DNA from 2 places in the Micromonospora sp. NPDC050795 genome. Region 2 is predicted to be linked to the other one. Evidence: riboswitches for the same ligand, from Rfam matches in the RefSeq annotation. Region 2 holds a riboswitch; the other holds the start of a gene.

Region 1 (8,080 bases), on a different contig from region 2:
CGTACCGGTGGTGGGCTGCTTCCAGGCGGTCCGCCCGGCCGGTGTGGCGCGGGCTCACCCCGCGCCACCCACGGCGGCTTCGACGAGGAGAGGCAGGGCCCATGCAGGCTCAGCGCAGGCCACCGCGCACGGAGCGGAGCCAGACCCGGGAAGACCGGACCGGCGGGGGAATGACCGGGTCGGCCACGCCACTGACGATCTGGGCGGCCGCCGTACTGCTCGGCCGGATCAGTGCCGGCGACGACGACGTCGAGGACGAACGGCACATCCTGCGCGGCATCGAGTGAATCCCGGCCGCGCGGGTCAGAGCCAGCCGCGCCGCTTGAAGATCACATAGAGGGTGCCGCAGACCAGCAGCATCAACAGCAGCGCGAAGAGGTAACCGAAGCGCCAGTTCAGCTCCGGCATGTGGACGAAGTTCATGCCGTACACGGTGCCGATGAGCGTGGGAGCGAAGAGGATCGCCGCCCAGGAGGAGACCTTCTTCAGCTCCTCGTTCTGGCTGTAGCTGGCCGCGGTGAGGCTGCGCATCTCCTCGTTCTGCTGCTGCGAGACGAGGGTGGCGTTGACGGTGAGGATGTTCTGCAACAGGTGCCGGAAACCGTCCACCCGCTCCACCACCTGGGTCAGGTGGTCGGTCACGTCGCGCAGGTAGCGGCGCAGTTCCTCGTCCGCGCTGGCGCTGCCGGCGCCGTCGGCGAGCGCGTCGAGCACGCTGAGCAGCGGGCGGGCCGCCCGCTGGAACTGGATGACCTCGCGGCTGAGCCCGTAGATGCGGCGGCTGGCGTTCGGGTCGCCACCGAACACCTGGGTCTCGATCTCGTCGATGTCGTTCTCCAGTCCGGCCACCACCGGCGCGTACCCGTCGACGACCTGGTCGAGGATCGCGTACAGGACCGCCTCCGGTCCGCGGGCGAGCATCTGCGCCTCGGTCTCCAGCCGCCGCCGCACCGCGGCCAGGTCGGGCGCCTCACCGTGTCGGACGGTGACCACGAAGCCCGGGCCGATGAACAGGTGCAGCTCGGAGAACTCGACCTCCTCCCGGAGGTCGTCGTAGCGGGCGGCGCGCAGCACCACGAACAGGGTGTGCCCGTAGCGCTCCAGCTTGGGCCGCTGGTGGGCGTTGATCGCGTCCTCGACCGCCAGGTCGTGCAGCCGAAACTCCCGGGCCAGCGAGGTGATCTGCTCGATGTCGGGCCGGTACAGCCCGATCCAGGCCATCGCGCCGTCCTGCTCCTGGAGGCAGCGGTACGTCTCGGCGAGGCCGGACGGCGAGGCGAACCGGTGCCCCCGGATGTAGACCGCACTGTCCACCAGGCCGCCGTGGGACGCGGGGGCGGGTGACTCCGTGGGCGGCGGCACACCGACCCTCGTCTCGTACTCGTCGAGTTGGCGGCCGAAGCCCCCACCCGGGCGGAAGCGACGGCCGCCGACCATGCCCTGTCCCCTCCCCCGGTGCCGTCCCGCGACCAGCCCGGGGCGCTGTTTCCCCTCTGTCCCGGGCCCTGAAACCCGCAGTGGCGTCGGCTGGGTTCCGCGCACCGGCGGACGGGGCCGGCCCGCCGGGCGGATACTCACGGTGACCGTGAGCGGGATGACGGGGGACGCGCCGGTGAAGGTCGACAGACGCACCGGCCGGTTGCGAGGGTGGCTGCTCGATGCCGGCTCGGACCAGGCCGTGCAGCACCCGGGGCCGCACGGGCGCCCGCCGGAGCACCGGCACCACCCGTGGTGGAAGGTGATGTGCCTGACCGGGTCGACTACTTCTCCACGCTGGGTTACCAGCCGGGCATCGCGGCGCTGGCCGCCGGGGCGCTCTCACCGGTGGCGACCCTGGTGCTGGTGCTGGTGACACTGCTGGGGGCGCTGCCGGTCTACCGGCGGGTGGCGGTGGAGAGCCCGCACGGTGAGGGCTCCATCGCGATGCTGGTACGCCTGCTCAGCTACTGGCCGGGCAAGTTGCTGGTGCTGGTGCTGCTCGGTTTCGTGGCCACCGACTTCATCATCACCATCACCCTCTCGGCCGCCGACGCGACGGCGCACATCGACGAGAACCCGTTCTGGCCGAGCGGGCTCAAGGGTCACGAGGTACTGGTCACACTGCTGCTGGTGTCGCTGTTGGGCGCGGTGTTCCTCAAGGGATTCACGGAGGCCATCGGGATCGCCGTCGTCCTGGTCGCGGTCTACCTGACGCTGAACGCGGTGGTGGTGGCCGACGCGCTGTGGCGGGTGGCGACGCATCCGAGCGCGGTCGGCGACTGGACCACGATGCTGACCACCGGGCACGGCGATCCGTGGCTGGTGGTCGGGCTGTCGCTGTTGGTCTTTCCGAAGCTGGCGTTGGGTTTGTCCGGCTTCGAGACCGGGGTGGCGGTCATGCCGAGCGTACGGGGTGATCCGCAGGACTCGGAGGCACGACCGCTGGGCCGGATCCGCGGCGCGCGCCGGCTGCTCACCACCGCAGCGGTGATCATGAGCGTCTTCCTGATCACCAGCAGCGTGACGACCACGGTGCTCATCCCGCCGGAGGCCTTCAAGCCGGGCGGTCCGGCGAACGGGCGCGCGTTGGCCTACCTGGCGCACGCCAACCTCGGCGAGGTGTTCGGCACCATCTACGACCTGTCCACGATCGGAATCCTCTGGTTCGCCGGGGCATCGGCGATGGCTGGTCTGCTCAACCTCGTGCCGCGTTACCTGCCCCGTTACGGCATGGCGCCGACCTGGGCGCGAGCCGTCCGGCCGCTGGTGCTGGTCTTCACCGCCGTGGCGTTTCTGATCACGATCGTCTTCAAGGCCAGCGTGGACGCGCAGGGCGGCGCGTACGCCACCGGGGTCCTGGTTCTGATCACCTCGGCCGCGACGGCGGTGACGCTCGCGGCGCGCCGGCAGCGTCAGCGCGGCCGCACCATCGCGTTCGGCGTCATCGCGGTGATCTTCGTCTACACCACGTCGGCGAACGTGGTGGAACGCCCGGACGGTGTCAAGATCGCGGGCTGCTTCATCGGCGGGATCATCCTGGTGTCGGTGCTGTCCCGGCTGATGCGGGCCTACGAGCTGCGCGTCGACCACGTCGAGTTGGACCACACCGCGGCCCGGATGATCGACGAACGCGCCGGACGACGGATCCGCCTCATCGCGCACGAACCCGACCGGCGCGACGAGGCGGAGTACCGCGCCAAGCTGGCGCAGACCATGGCGGACAACGAATTTCCCGACGACAGTGACGTCATCTTCGTCGAGGTCACTGTCACCGACCCGTCCGACTTCGAGACCGAGCTGATGGTCTGCGGCGGGGTGGTCGACGGCCGCTTCCCGGTGCTCAGCCTGGCCAGCTCGTCGGTGCCCACCGCGCTCGCCGCCCTGTTGCTGGAGATCCGCGACCGCAGCCGTCGACGCCCCCACATCTACTTCGAGTGGTCCGAGGGTGGCCCGACCCGCAACTTCCTGCGCTACCTGGCGTTCGGACAGGGCGCCATCGCCTCGGTGACCCGGGAGATCCTGCGCCGCCAGGAGCCCGACCCGCACCGTCGACCGCACGTGCACGCCGGCTGACCTGCGAGCCGGCAGCCCGTCGCGCACAGTGAGCGTGGTCATACCGGCTGGACGATCCACCCGTTCCTGCTGCTAGCCTCGGCGCAGGTCATGAGCGCCAGCGCGAAGCCCCGGCTCGCTGGCCGGCAACCCTCCTCCGCGGTGGGGTGCCCCGGGTGAAGACCAGGCACCGGCAGGACGTCGGCGCAAGCGTGGCCTGGCACCCAGGTCAGCACAGACCCGGGAGAACCATGCGCATCCTCAGCACCGCCCCACCGACCGACGTCGCGGACTCCCGCACCGGTCGACCCTCGCCCGCACTGATCCGGCGACGGCACGTGGACATGATGCGAATGTGCAGCGCCGCCTGTCGTCGCGGCACCGCGCTCTAGCACCCCCTTCCCGAGCTCCTTTCCCACCGGTACGCCCATCGGGCACGCCGTCGGTGGCGCACGTCCGTGCGCGCCGAGACACCACCCTTCGGAGACACCAGTGCGATTCCTTCCTGCCCTGACCCGCGCCGCCGCCCTGGGCGCTGTCACGATCCTTGCCGCCACCGCCCTCACCGCCTGCGGAGACGACAGCTCCTCCGACGCCGACGCCAACCCGTACGGCCTGGCCCAGTCGGGCGTGCTGCGAGCCGGAACGCTGACCGACGCCCCGCCGAACGTGTACCTCGAGGACGGCAAGTTCACCGGCTTCGACAACGACCTGCTGACCGCCGTGGCCGGCAAGCTCTCCCTCAAGGTCGAGTTCGTCGGCACCGACTTCTCCGCGCTGCTCAGCCAGGTCAACAACCGCAAGTTCGACGTGGGCAGCTCCTCGATCACCATCACCGAGGCCCGCAAGAAGACCGTCGACTTCGGCAACGGCTACGACTTCGGCTACTTCGGCCTGGACGTCCCGGCCGGCTCGCCGATCACCGGCTTCGACCAGCTCGCTGGCAAGCGGGTCGTGGTGGTGCAGGGCACCGTCCAGGACGACTACGCCACCGGCAAGCAGCTCAACCCGGTGCGGGTGCCGGACTACAACGGCGCGATCAACCAGCTCAAGGCGGGCACCGCCGACGCCTGGATCGCCCCGGCGGAGATCGGTGAGAAGTCGGCCGCCGACAGCAAGGGCAAGATCACCGTGGCGGCCAAGCAGCTCAGCCCGGCACCGACCGCGTACGCGGTGGCCAAGGGGAACGACAAGCTGCGCGAGGCGCTGAACAAGGCCCTCGACGAGGTCATCGCCGACGGCACCTGGACCCGGTTGCAGGCCCAGTACTACCCGGGCCGGCCGATCCCGGCGGACTTCGCCCCGGGCAGCGGCGCGGTCAAGGTCGCGCCGTCGGCGTCCGCGTCGGCCGCGTCCTGAGCCGGTGACGAGCGAGCGGGGCGGTAGGAGGAGCAACCGATGGATCCGTTGAGCACCCTGTGGGAGACCTTCTTCGACTGGGACGCGATGCGCGAGGCGCTGCCCGAGATGCTGACCGTCGGGTTGCCCAACACGCTGATCCTGGCGGTCTCCGCCGCCCTGCTCGGCTCGGTGCTGGGCCTGTTGCTGGCCGTCGCCGGGATCTCCCGCAGCCGCTGGCTGCGCTGGCCGGCGCGGGTCTACACCGACGTGTTCCGGGGGCTTCCGGCTGCGGCGACGATCCTGCTGATCGGGGTCGGGCTGGCCCCGCTGGGCATGCAGGTGTGGGGGCCGGATCCCTACCCGTTGGGCATTCTGGCGCTGTCGCTCATCGCCGCGGCGTACATCGGTGAGATCTTCCGCTCGGGCATCCAGTCGGTGGAGGCCGCCCAGTTGGAGGGCGCCCGGGCGCTCGGCTTCTCCTGGGCCGACGCGATGCGGCTGGTGATCATTCCGCAGGGCATCCGGCGGGTGCTGCCGGCCTGGGTGAACCAGCTCATCGCGCTGATCAAGGACTCCAGCCTGGTCTACTTCCTCGGCCTGGTGGCCAGCCAGCGGGAGCTGTTCCGGATCGGGCAGGACTACGCGGCCACCACCGGCAACGAGTCGGCGCTGCTGCTGGCGGGGCTCTTCTACCTGGCGTTGACAGTTCCGCTGACGCACGTCGTCAACTGGATCGACAGGCGGCTGCGCAACGGTCGGCCGGCCACCGCGCCTGACGACGAGGACGACGAGCCCCTGTTGCCCACCGCCACCCAGGGAGACCGGCGATGACCACCACCGAAACGACCACCTCGGTCAGCCTCGACGTGCGCGACGTCCACCTCGCCTTCGGGCCGAACCGGGTACTGCGCGGCGTCGACCTGTCGGTGCCTCGGGGCGCGACGGCCTGCGTCATCGGCCCGTCCGGGTCGGGCAAGTCCACCCTGCTGCGCACCATCAACCGGCTGATCGAACCGGACCGGGGCGACGTGCTGCTGGACGGGCGCAGCGTGCTGGGCGACGACCCGGACGCGCTGCGGCAGCGGGTGGGCATGGTGTTCCAGCAGTTCAACCTCTTCCCGCACATGAGCGTGCTGCGCAACGTCACGCTGGCGCTGCGCCGGCTGCGCAAGCTCGACACGGACGAGGCGGAGGCCGTGGCCCGGGCCCAGTTGGAGCTGGTGGGGCTGGCCGGCAAGGCGGATTCCCGGCCGGCGCAACTCTCCGGTGGTCAACAGCAGCGGGTGGCGATCGCCCGCGCGTTGGCGCTGCGCCCCGAGGTGATGCTCTTCGACGAGGCGACGTCGGCGCTCGACCCGGAGCTGGTCAAGGGCGTCCTCGGGGTGATGGCCGACCTGTCCGCCGCCGGCATGACCATGGTGGTGGTGACCCACGAGATGGGCTTCGCCCGGCAGGTCGCCGACACCGTCGCCTTCATGGACCGGGGCGTGGTGCTGGAGGCCGGCCCACCCGAGGCGATCTTCGAAGGGGCCGAGCATCCCCGGCTTCGCCGGTTCCTCGACCAGGTGCTCTGAGCACTCGGTCACTCGTTGGATCCGCGGCCCAGCAGCCGGATCTCCTCGTTGTCCAGCGCGGACTGGAGTTCCTGGAGCACCAGGTCGTCGATCTCCCGGTTGTCGCGCAGTCGGGTGACCTCCCGCCTCTTGTGGGCGAGGACGCCGAGGCGCAGTCGGTGTTCCAACCGGCGATCCTCGGCGGTGTTCCCGCCGCTCTCGTTGAGGTCCTCCAGATGCCTCCGGTACTCGGCCTCCAGCCGGCGCACCGAGTCGTCCTGGGCACCGACCTCCGCGGCGACCTGCGGTAAGGCGGCCAGGCCCACCTCGGTGGCCCGCCGCCGGGCGTTGCGGGCCTCGTCGACGCGTTCCGGGTCGCCGGTGACCCCGGCCCAGCGCACCACCAACGGCAGGGTGGTGCCCTGGAGCAGCATGATCAGCACGATCACCAGCGCGGTGACGAAGATGATCAGGTCGCGTTCGACCACCGGCCGACCGTCGACCATCGCCGTCGGGACGGCCAGGGCGGCGGCGAGCGACACCGCGCCCCGGAAACCGGACCAGCCCGCGACGGTTCCGACCCGCCAGCTCGACGGCCCCTGGCTCGGGTCCATGATGCGGCGACGCCGCAGCCTCGCGATCTGTGCGGTGAGGTAGACGAAGAGCAGCCGGGTGCCGATCACGACGAGGGTGACCACCAGCACGATCACCAGAGCCCGCTGGGGCGAGGTGCTGGTGATCCCCCGGACCGCGCGGGGAATCTGCGTGCCGAGCAGGACGAACAACCCGCCGTTGATCAGGAAGGTGGACAGGTCCCAGAACGCGTACGCCAGGACCCGGGACCGGGCGCGGATCACCCGTGGGCCGGCATAGGCCAGCACCAGGCCGGCGACCACCACCGCCAGCACACCGCTGGCGTGCACCGAGTCGGCGAGAAGAAAGGCACCGAACGGGGTCAGCACGCTGAGCGCGCCCTCCCGCAACGGATCGTCGAGCCGTTTGCGGATCAGCACCACTGCGCCCCCCACCAGCAGGCCGGCGACCACACCGCCGACGCTGGCACCGACGAACTCCTCCCCGATGCCCAGCACACCGGGTTCGGCGCTGTGGCTGAGCAGCCCCACGGCCACAGCGAAGACCACCAGCGCCGTGCCGTCGTTGATCAGGCTCTCCGCGTGCAGGGTGGTGAGCAGCTTCCGGGGCAGCCGCTTGGCCAGGCCGGTGACCGCGGCGGCGTCGGTCGGCGCGAGGACCGCGCCGAGCACCCAGGCGGCGGCGGGGTTCACCCCGAACGCCTGCGCGGCGAACGACACGGTGACCATGGTGAGCACCACCAGCACCACGGCGAGCAGCCCGATCACCGGCAGGTTGGCCCGGATCTCCCGAAGGCTGATGGTGAGGCTCTCCCGGTACAGGATCGCCGGCAGGAAGATCAGCAGGACCAGGTCGGGTTCCAGGGTGACCTCGGACAGCGGCGGCGTGAGCCCGAGCAGCACACCCAACGCGATGAGCAGGACCGGCGGAGCGACCCGATACCGGCCGCCGAGGGTGGTGCCGACGAGGACGGTGACGCCGAGTGCCACGATCAGGATGAGCGCCTCCACGCGTACCCCCTCGGATCATGGCCGACGGTGGACGCGCCGGTGGTTCCATCT
Region 2 (8,080 bases):
CCGGCCGCCCGGGTCCGGGTCAGCCCCGCCTCGCGCAGCACCTTGAGGTGGTGGCTGCGGGTCGCCTTGGAGACGCCGAAGTCGAAACTGCCGCACGCGGACTCGCCGCCCTCGGCGAGCGCCCGGACGATCTGCAGCCGCACGTCGTCGGCGAGTGCGGCCAGCACGTTGGTGACCGGTACGGCGGTCAGGTCGGGTTCGTGCGGCTCCATGTGACCAGTGTAACCCTTGTTCGACAACCATCGAACGACGCCCTATGGTCAGTGTCGTTGGTTCGACGATACTCGAACATTGGAGTTGCCGATGCGATCCCGCGCAACCGCGTACCCACTGGTCGCCGTGCTCGGCTGGGGCGTGATGTTCCCGATCCTGGCCAGCGCGCTTCACCGGGTCGACCCGCTCAACCTGACCACCGCGCGCTACCTGCTGGCCGCCGTCGTCCTGGTCGCCATCCTGCTGCTCCGCGAGGGTGCCGGCGCGCTCCGCCACGGAGGCCGGGCGCTGGAGGTGGTGGTGCTCGGAGTGGTCGGCTTCGCGGGCTTCAACCTGCTCACCAACCTGGCGCTCGAACACGCCGCCCCGCAGCAGATCTCCCTCTTCGTGGCCACGACCCCGGTGATCACCCAGCTGGTCCGCTGGGCTCGCGACGGCGTACGCCCGAAGCCGCTCCTGCTGGCCCTCTCCCTGGTGGCGCTCCTCGGCGTCGGTCTGGTGATCACGCGCGGGAGCCTGGACGGCCTCGGACAGTTCGGTCTCGGTGGCCTCATGATGATCGGCGCGGTGCTGGGTTGGGGCATCTACACCCACGGCGCCAGCCGGTTCGGCGAGTGGTCGCCGCTGCGCTTCACCACACTGACCGCGCTCGCCGGCACGGCCGCCATGCTCGTCCTGAGCATTGGCGCCGACGCCGTCGGCTGGCAGCACGCGCCGGCCGCCGCCGACCTCGTGGCGGTCGCCCCGCAACTGGCGTACGCCGTGCTGGTGGGCGCCGTGATCGCGGTCCTGGCCTGGAACACCGGCGTGCAGCGACTCGGTGCCGCCAACGCCGCGCTGTTCATGAACCTGGTCCCGGTGACCACCTTCGCGGTGCAGATCGCCCGCGGCTACCGCCCGGAGCCCGTCGAGCTGGTCGGGGCCTCCATCACGATCGCCGCCCTGATCGCCGCGAACCTCGCCGCCCGGCCCCGGGCCACGTCGCTGCCCCGGCCGAGCGCGGTGACGGACCCGATCGCGGTGACCGACCCCGTCGCGGTGAGTTTCCGCTGACCCAATACCTGGGATCAGTGGTAGCAGGGGCCGACAGCGTTGTCCTAGACTCGACGGCACAACTGAATACCTCATCCAGAGGGGCTGAGGGATACGGCCCGACGACGCCCCGGCAACCACCCCGCGCGCTCACCGCTGAGCGACCCGCGGGGCAGGTGCCAATTCCGTCCCCGCCGCACCGTGCGATGCGGGGAAAGATGAGAGGACTCTCGACATGACGTCGACGCTCGTCGCCTCCGGCATCGACACCGCTGCCAGCCCCGCCCGCGCCCTGGTCTGCCGTGCCTGCTCGGCCCGCTACCCGCTCGCCGCCCAGCACGCCTGTTACGAGTGTTTCGGCCCGCTGGAAGTCGACTACGACACCGCCGCGCTGGCCACCGTCACCCGCGAGCAGATCGAGGCCGGCCCGAACAACATCTGGCGGTACGCCGCCCTGCTTCCCGCCGGTCAGGACCCGGCCACCCGGGTGACCCTCGACCCGGGCCTGACCCCACTGGTGGCGGCCCCGCACCTCGCCGCCGAGCTGGGCATCACCGCGCCGCTCTGGGTCAAGGACGACAGCGCCAACCCCACCCACTCGTTCAAGGACCGGGTCGTCTCGGTGGCGCTCACCGCCGCCAAGGCCCTCGGCTTCAGCCGGTTCGCCTGCGCGTCAACGGGCAACCTGGCCAACTCGGTGGCCGCCCACGCCGCCCGCGCCGGGGTGCCCTCGGTGGTCTTCATCCCCAGCGACCTGGAACAGGGCAAGGTCATCAACACCGCCGTCTACGGCGGCGAGCTGGTCGCCATCGACGGCTCGTACGACGACGTCAACCGGCTCTGCGGTGAGCTGGTGGAGACCGACGAGTTCGAGGACACCGCGTTCGTCAACGTGAACGTCCGGCCGTACTACGCGGAGGGCTCCAAGACCCTCGGCTACGAGGTGGCCGAGCAGCTCGGCTGGCGGATCCCGGCGCAGGTGGTCATCCCGATGGCCAGCGGCGAGCTGCTCACCAAGATTGACAAGGCGTTCTCCGAGCTGGTGGAGATCGGCCTGGTCGAGGCGCCCGCCGACGGCTGGAAGGTCTTCGGGGCGCAGTCCGCCGGCTGCAACCCGATCGCCGTCGCACTGCACGGCGAGACCGACACGATCGTCCCGGTCAAGCCCACCGGCATCGCCAAGTCACTCAACATCGGCGACCCGGCGGCCGGCCTCTACGCCCTGGAGGCGGTCCGCCGCACCGGCGGCTGGATGGAGTACGTCGACGACGACGAGATCCGCGCGGGCATCCGCGATCTGGCCCGTACCACCGGGGTCTTCGCGGAAACCGCCGGTGGGGTCACCGTGGCGGTGCTGCGCAAGCTGGTCGAGTCCGGTCGGCTCGACCCGACGGCCGAGACCGTCGTGTTCAACACCGGCGAGGGTCTGAAGACCATCGACGCGGTGGCCGGCCAGGTCGGGCCGACCCACCACATCAAGCCCTCGCTGCGCGCCGCCCGCGACGCCGGCCTCCTGGGCTGAACGGCCCGCCCGGCACCCGGGCCGAGTGGATCAATCGGTAACTGGGTTTTCGCTGTGAGTGTGGAAAACCCGCCGCTACGGACTTGACGGCAGGAACCGGACGGCGCAAGATGCTCCGTGCGGGAGGGCATTTCGCCGAAGACTTTTGAAGTTCTTGCGACCCAACGCCGGAGGCGTTGTGCGAGTGTCCCTCCCGACCACGTTCGATCGGGCCAGCGAGTAATTCGCTGGCCCGATCGCTTTTGTACGGTGCAGGCTCACCGGCATGAGCATCACCATCGCGTCGTTCGACGGCGCCGACCGGACGTCGGTCGACGAGGCGTACCGGATCGGGTCGGCGGCCAACGACGCCGATCTGCCGGACTTCCCGCCCTCCTGCCGTCGCCGCTTCGACGCGCTGTTCCACACGCCGATGCCCGGTACCCGGTCGCTCTGGGCGCTGGCCCGTCTGGACGGCGTGCCGGCCGGCTACCTCCAACTGGACCTGCCGCAGCTCGACAACACCGACAACGCCACCGCCGAGCTGGTGGTGCATCCGCAGCTGCGGCGGCGGGGCGTGGGCCGGGCCCTGCACGAGTACGGGCTGCGCCTGCTCCGCGAGCACGGCCGCAAGCGGGTGGTGGCGATGACCGTCTCCGCGCTGCCCGGCGGGCCGGCCCGAAGCGTGGCCGGTGACGCGTTCGCCGCCGCGACCGGAGCCCAGCCCGCTCTCGCCGAGGTCCGCCGACGGCTCGACGTCGGCGACATCGACCGGGTCGCGTTGCGGGCGGCGCTCGCCGAGGCACAACCCCGAGCCAAGGGCTATCACTCGGTCTGCTGGCAGGGCTCCACCCCGCAGGAGTACGTCGGCGACATCGCCTACCTGGACGGCCGGTTGCTGATGGACGCGCCCATGGGCGACGTGCAGTGGGAACCGGAGCAGGTGGACGCCGAGCGGATCCGCGGCAACGAACGGGCGCTGGACGCCCGGGGCCGGCGGCGCTACCACCTCGGGATGCGACACGAGGCGTCCGGCCGGCTGGTCGCCTGGACCCTGCTGGACGTGGGCGCTGCCGCCGACTGGCACGCGTTCCAGCAGATCACCATCGTCGACCCGGCCCACCGTGGGCACCGGCTCGGCCTCGTCGCCAAGGCGGAGAACCTGCACCACCTGCTGACCCACGAGCCGGCGGTACAGGTGATCGACACTTTCAACGCGGCCAGCAACAGCTACATGGTGTCGATCAACGAACAGCTCGGCTTCCGCCCGGTGGACCGGTGGACCGACTGGCAGCTCACCCTCTGACGGGTATCGGCGCTACTGCTCGCGGACGTGACTCAGGCATGGACCGCTGCCGGGCATTCGCGCTACTGCTCCCGGACGTGACTCAGGCATGATGGCGGGCATGACGGAGACCCCGCATCCCCTGTACGACAGGCACGCCGACACCCTCAACCGTGCGCTGACCGCGATCACGGAGCGGGGCTACTGGTCCGCCTATCCCGAATCCCCCAGCCCCCGGGTGTACGGCGAGACCGCCGCCGCCGACGGTAAGGCCGCCTTCGAGGCGTACCTCGGTGGTGACTTCCCGCTCGACCAGCCCGGCACGGGCGTTCGGGTCGCCACCGAGACGAGCCCGTTCGGGGTGGAGTTGGCGGTGCGTTACCCGCACGCCGGCCCCGGTGATCTGGTCGACGCCGCCTCCGCCGCGCTCCCGGCGTGGCGCGACGCCGGCCCGCAGGCCCGGGTGGGCGTCTGCCTGGAGATCCTCGACCGGCTGCACAAGCACATCTTCGAGCTGGCCAACGCTGTGCAGTTCACCAGCGGGCAGGCGTTCGTGATGGCCTTCCAGGCCGGTGGCGCGCACGCGCTGGACCGGGCGCTGGAGGCGTTGGCGTACGCGTACGCCGAGATGACCCGCCACCCGGGCAGGGCGGGCTGGGAGAAGGCCGCCGGCAAGGGTGACCCGCTGCGGATGACCAAGACGTTCCACGTGGTGCCGCGTGGGGTGGCGCTGGTGATCGGCTGCAACACCTTCCCGACCTGGAACTCGTACCCCGGGCTGTTCGCCTCGCTGGTCACCGGCAACCCGGTGATCGTCAAGCCGCACCCGCGCGCGGTGCTGCCGCTGGCCATCACCGTGAAGTACGCCCGGGAGGTGCTCGCCGAGGCCGGGTTCGACCCGAACCTGATCCTGCTGGCGGCCGAGGCGCCCGGTGAGAAGCTCGCCAGCGATCTGGCCCTGCACCAGGCCATCCGGATCGTCGACTTCACGGGCTCCACCGAGTACGGCGACTGGCTGGAGACGCACGCCCGGCAGGCATCGGTCTACACCGAGAAGGCCGGCCTGAACACCGTCGTCGTCGACTCCACCGACGACTTCGCCGGCATGTGCCGCAACCTGGGGTTCACGCTGACCCTCTACAGCGGGCAGATGTGCACCACCTCACAGAACATCCTCATCCCGGCCGGGGGCATCGAGACCGACCAGGGGCACAAGAGCTTCGACGAGGTGGCCGGCGGGATCGCCGCCGCCGTCGGCAAGCTCACCGCCGACCCGGCCCGGGGTGTGGAGCTGACCGGTGCCATCGTCAACGACGGGGTTCTGGAGCGGCTGGCCGAGGTGACCAAGGTCGGCGAGCCGGTGCTGGAGTCGCGGGCCGTGGCCCACCCGTCGTACCCCGACGCGGTGGTGCGTACGCCGACGATCGTGAAGCTGACCGCGGACGACTCGGAGACGTACGGCCGGGAATGGTTCGGGCCGATCTCGTTCGCCATCGCGACCGACTCGACCACGCACAGCCTGGAGCTGCTGCGCCGGACGGTCGGCGAGAAGGGCGCGCTCACCGCCGGTGTCTACTCGACCGACGAGGCAGTGCTGGACGCAACCGAGGCGGTGGCGGTCGAGGTCGGGGTGCACCTGTCCTGCAACCTCACCGGCGGTGTCTTCGTGAACCAGTCGGCGGCGTTCTCCGACTTCCACGGCAGTGGAGCCAACGCGGCGGCCAACTCGGCGCTGACCGACGGGGCTTACGTGGCGAACCGGTTCCGGATCGTGCAGTCGCGGCGGCATGTTTGATCTTTAGTTGCGGTGGGGGTTTCCGGGGCAGCCCGACCCGCTTCGGGCGGTCAGGCTTGATCCCTGCGCGGGTCGGGCTGCCCCGGAAACCCTGACGTGGACACGGTTGTCGCTTACGCTTCCGGTTTTTTGCAGGGCATCAGGGTGGTTCTGCCCTGGGATGAGTTCCTGGTTTTAGGCTGTTCGGCGCATCTGTAGCTCGGTCAGGGCTGGGATGTTCGGGTGGGGGACCCGTACCCCGGTGTCCTTGAAGCCCAGGCGCTGGTAGGCGCGGTAGGCGCGGTCGTTGCCGACCACCACCTCCAGCAGCAGTTCCGGCCGGCCGCAGGCCCGCGACCAGGCGGCCACCCCGTCGATCAGCTCGCCGAGCAGGCCACTACCGCGCCAGGTCGGCGTGACGTACACGGCGTAGATCACGGTCAGTCCCGGTTCGTTCGGGTGGGTCGTACCACCGGCGTGCCCGACCAGCCGACCGCCCGGGTCGGCGACGAACTGCGCGTTACCGGCACCGGCCGAGGTGTACGCGACCCGGGCGGCGAACTCGTTGTGCGGTCGGGCCGCCGCGTCCGCGAGGGTCTCCAGGAAGGCCAACGGCGCGTCGGCCAGCATCTCCAGGCGCAGCGCCCGCATCCGGGCGGCGTCCTCCGGCCGGACCCGGCGGATCTCCGCGAGCCGCACTGCCGGGGGGCCCATGTCGGTGGTCATGTCCGCATGCCTACCACAGGGCAGGGGCGGCGTTTCACGAGCTGGGCCCGATCGCCGTCATCGCGGGGCCGCCCGGCGACCGTCTTTCCATTTCGCAATGACGCGGGCGAATCCGGCGGCTCGGGAACCCGGCCGATCAGCGCCGTCGGTACGCCTCGGAGTGTGTCTGTTTTGTGGCCGTGCGCGGCCGTCAGTCCTCGTGTAGCGTGCGATTTCGGTCACCTTCTTCAATGGCGGTCGTCGATCGCTTAGTCGGTGGTCCGAGGCGTCCGGCCGTGCCGTGCGCCGAGTCAGGCAACGCCGGGCAGAGTGAGGGAAGTGCACAGTGGCACAGGGCTCCGTGAAGTGGTTCAACGCCGAAAAGGGCTACGGCTTCATCGCCGTCGACGGCGGGCAGGACGTTTTCGTCCACTTCTCCGCGATCGAGATGGACGGTTACAAGGCGCTGGACGACGGTCAGCGGGTCGAGTTCGAGATCACCCAGGGCCAGAAGGGCCCACAGGCAGAGCACGTACGCGTCATTGACTGAGTTTCCTGGCCGATCGGCCCCGTGAGTCGGGGCTGCGGCAGGGGCGCGCACCCGGGAAGATCGTGAACCGTTCCAGCCGATGCTGAGGAGCGTTCATGACCGACCAGCCACCCCCGCACACTCCGTCCTCCGGGTCGGGGGAGCCGGACCCGTCCTCGCCCGCCGGCAGCCCCGGCCACGCCGGCCCGCCGCCCGGCTGGGGGCCCGGCACGTCCCCGGCCGGCCCGGTCTCCGGCCCCGCCGGTCCGCCGCCCGGCTGGGATCCCGCCCAGGGTGCCTGGGGTGCGGCCCCGCCACCGCAGGGCTGGGCGTTCCCGCCCACCGGGGGCTACCCGCCCGGGTCGGGTCCCTACGGCGGCCAGCCGTGGTACCCGGGGCCGCCGGTCGGCTGGTACCCGCCCGGTTACGGGTCCGACCCGAACGACGCCCTGGTCACGCCACCCGGCGCGGGTATCGGCGGCTGGTTCAACCGGTGCGGGGGAGCGCTGCGCCGCGGCTGGCGGCAGTTGGTGCCGATCATGCTGCTCACCCAGGTGCTGCCCGCGGCGGTGCTCTCGGTGGTCTCCCTCGGGCTGGACCCGTCGGCGAAGTGGGCCGCCCAGGCCGGGTCGACGTCGACCCCCGCGCTGCCGGACAATTTCGTCGCCGAACTACTGAGCCTCCTGGTCCTGCTGCTCGGTGGCAGCCTCGTCGTCGGGTTGGTGCAGGCCGTCGGGTGGGCCGCCGGCACCTGGGTGATCACCCAGCAGGCGGCCGGTCAGCCGGCCAGCCTGGAGTCCGCGCTGCGCTACGGCCTGCGTCGGGCACTCGGGCTGTGGGCGTGGACCCTGCTGGTCAGTCTGCTCATCGGCGTCGGTGTCTGCTTCTGCGTGCTGCCGGGCATCTACCTGGCCTTCGCGTTGAGCATGGCCGGCCCGGTCTATCTCTTCGAACGGCACAACCCGATCGGTCGATCGTTCCGGATGTTCCACGACCGACTCGGCCTGCTGCTCGGACGGGTGGCCCTGGTGGCCGGGGCGG

What was found. A riboswitch is a leader RNA that binds a small molecule or an ion and turns the genes downstream of it on or off. The one in region 2 is predicted to bind S-adenosylmethionine.
Region 1: linked by a shared signal. The riboswitch ahead of ACIBEF_RS24070 (ABC transporter substrate-binding protein) and the one ahead of thrC (threonine synthase) in region 2 are both predicted to bind S-adenosylmethionine.

Annotation. Positions count from the first base shown of each region.
Region 1 is NZ_JBITGE010000030.1:18,413-26,492, reverse strand. It holds gene ACIBEF_RS24085 (hypothetical protein) at 102-287, shown strand; gene corA (magnesium/cobalt transporter CorA) at 304-1,437, opposite strand; gene ACIBEF_RS24075 (amino acid transporter) at 1,744-3,552, shown strand; SAM riboswitch class IV at 3,639-3,750, shown strand; gene ACIBEF_RS24070 (ABC transporter substrate-binding protein) at 4,024-4,890, shown strand; gene ACIBEF_RS24065 (amino acid ABC transporter permease) at 4,930-5,703, shown strand; gene ACIBEF_RS24060 (amino acid ABC transporter ATP-binding protein) at 5,700-6,446, shown strand; gene ACIBEF_RS24055 (Na+/H+ antiporter) at 6,455-8,029, opposite strand.
Region 2 is NZ_JBITGE010000003.1:17,989-26,068, reverse strand. It holds gene ACIBEF_RS03740 (metalloregulator ArsR/SmtB family transcription factor) at 1-212, opposite strand, end outside; gene ACIBEF_RS03735 (DMT family transporter) at 304-1,266, shown strand; SAM riboswitch class I at 1,335-1,470, shown strand; gene thrC (threonine synthase) at 1,481-2,767, shown strand; gene ACIBEF_RS03725 (GNAT family N-acetyltransferase) at 3,033-4,052, shown strand; gene paaN (phenylacetic acid degradation protein PaaN) at 4,153-5,826, shown strand; gene ACIBEF_RS03715 (GNAT family N-acetyltransferase) at 6,001-6,531, opposite strand; gene ACIBEF_RS03710 (cold-shock protein) at 6,857-7,060, shown strand; gene ACIBEF_RS03705 (hypothetical protein) at 7,156-8,080, shown strand, end outside.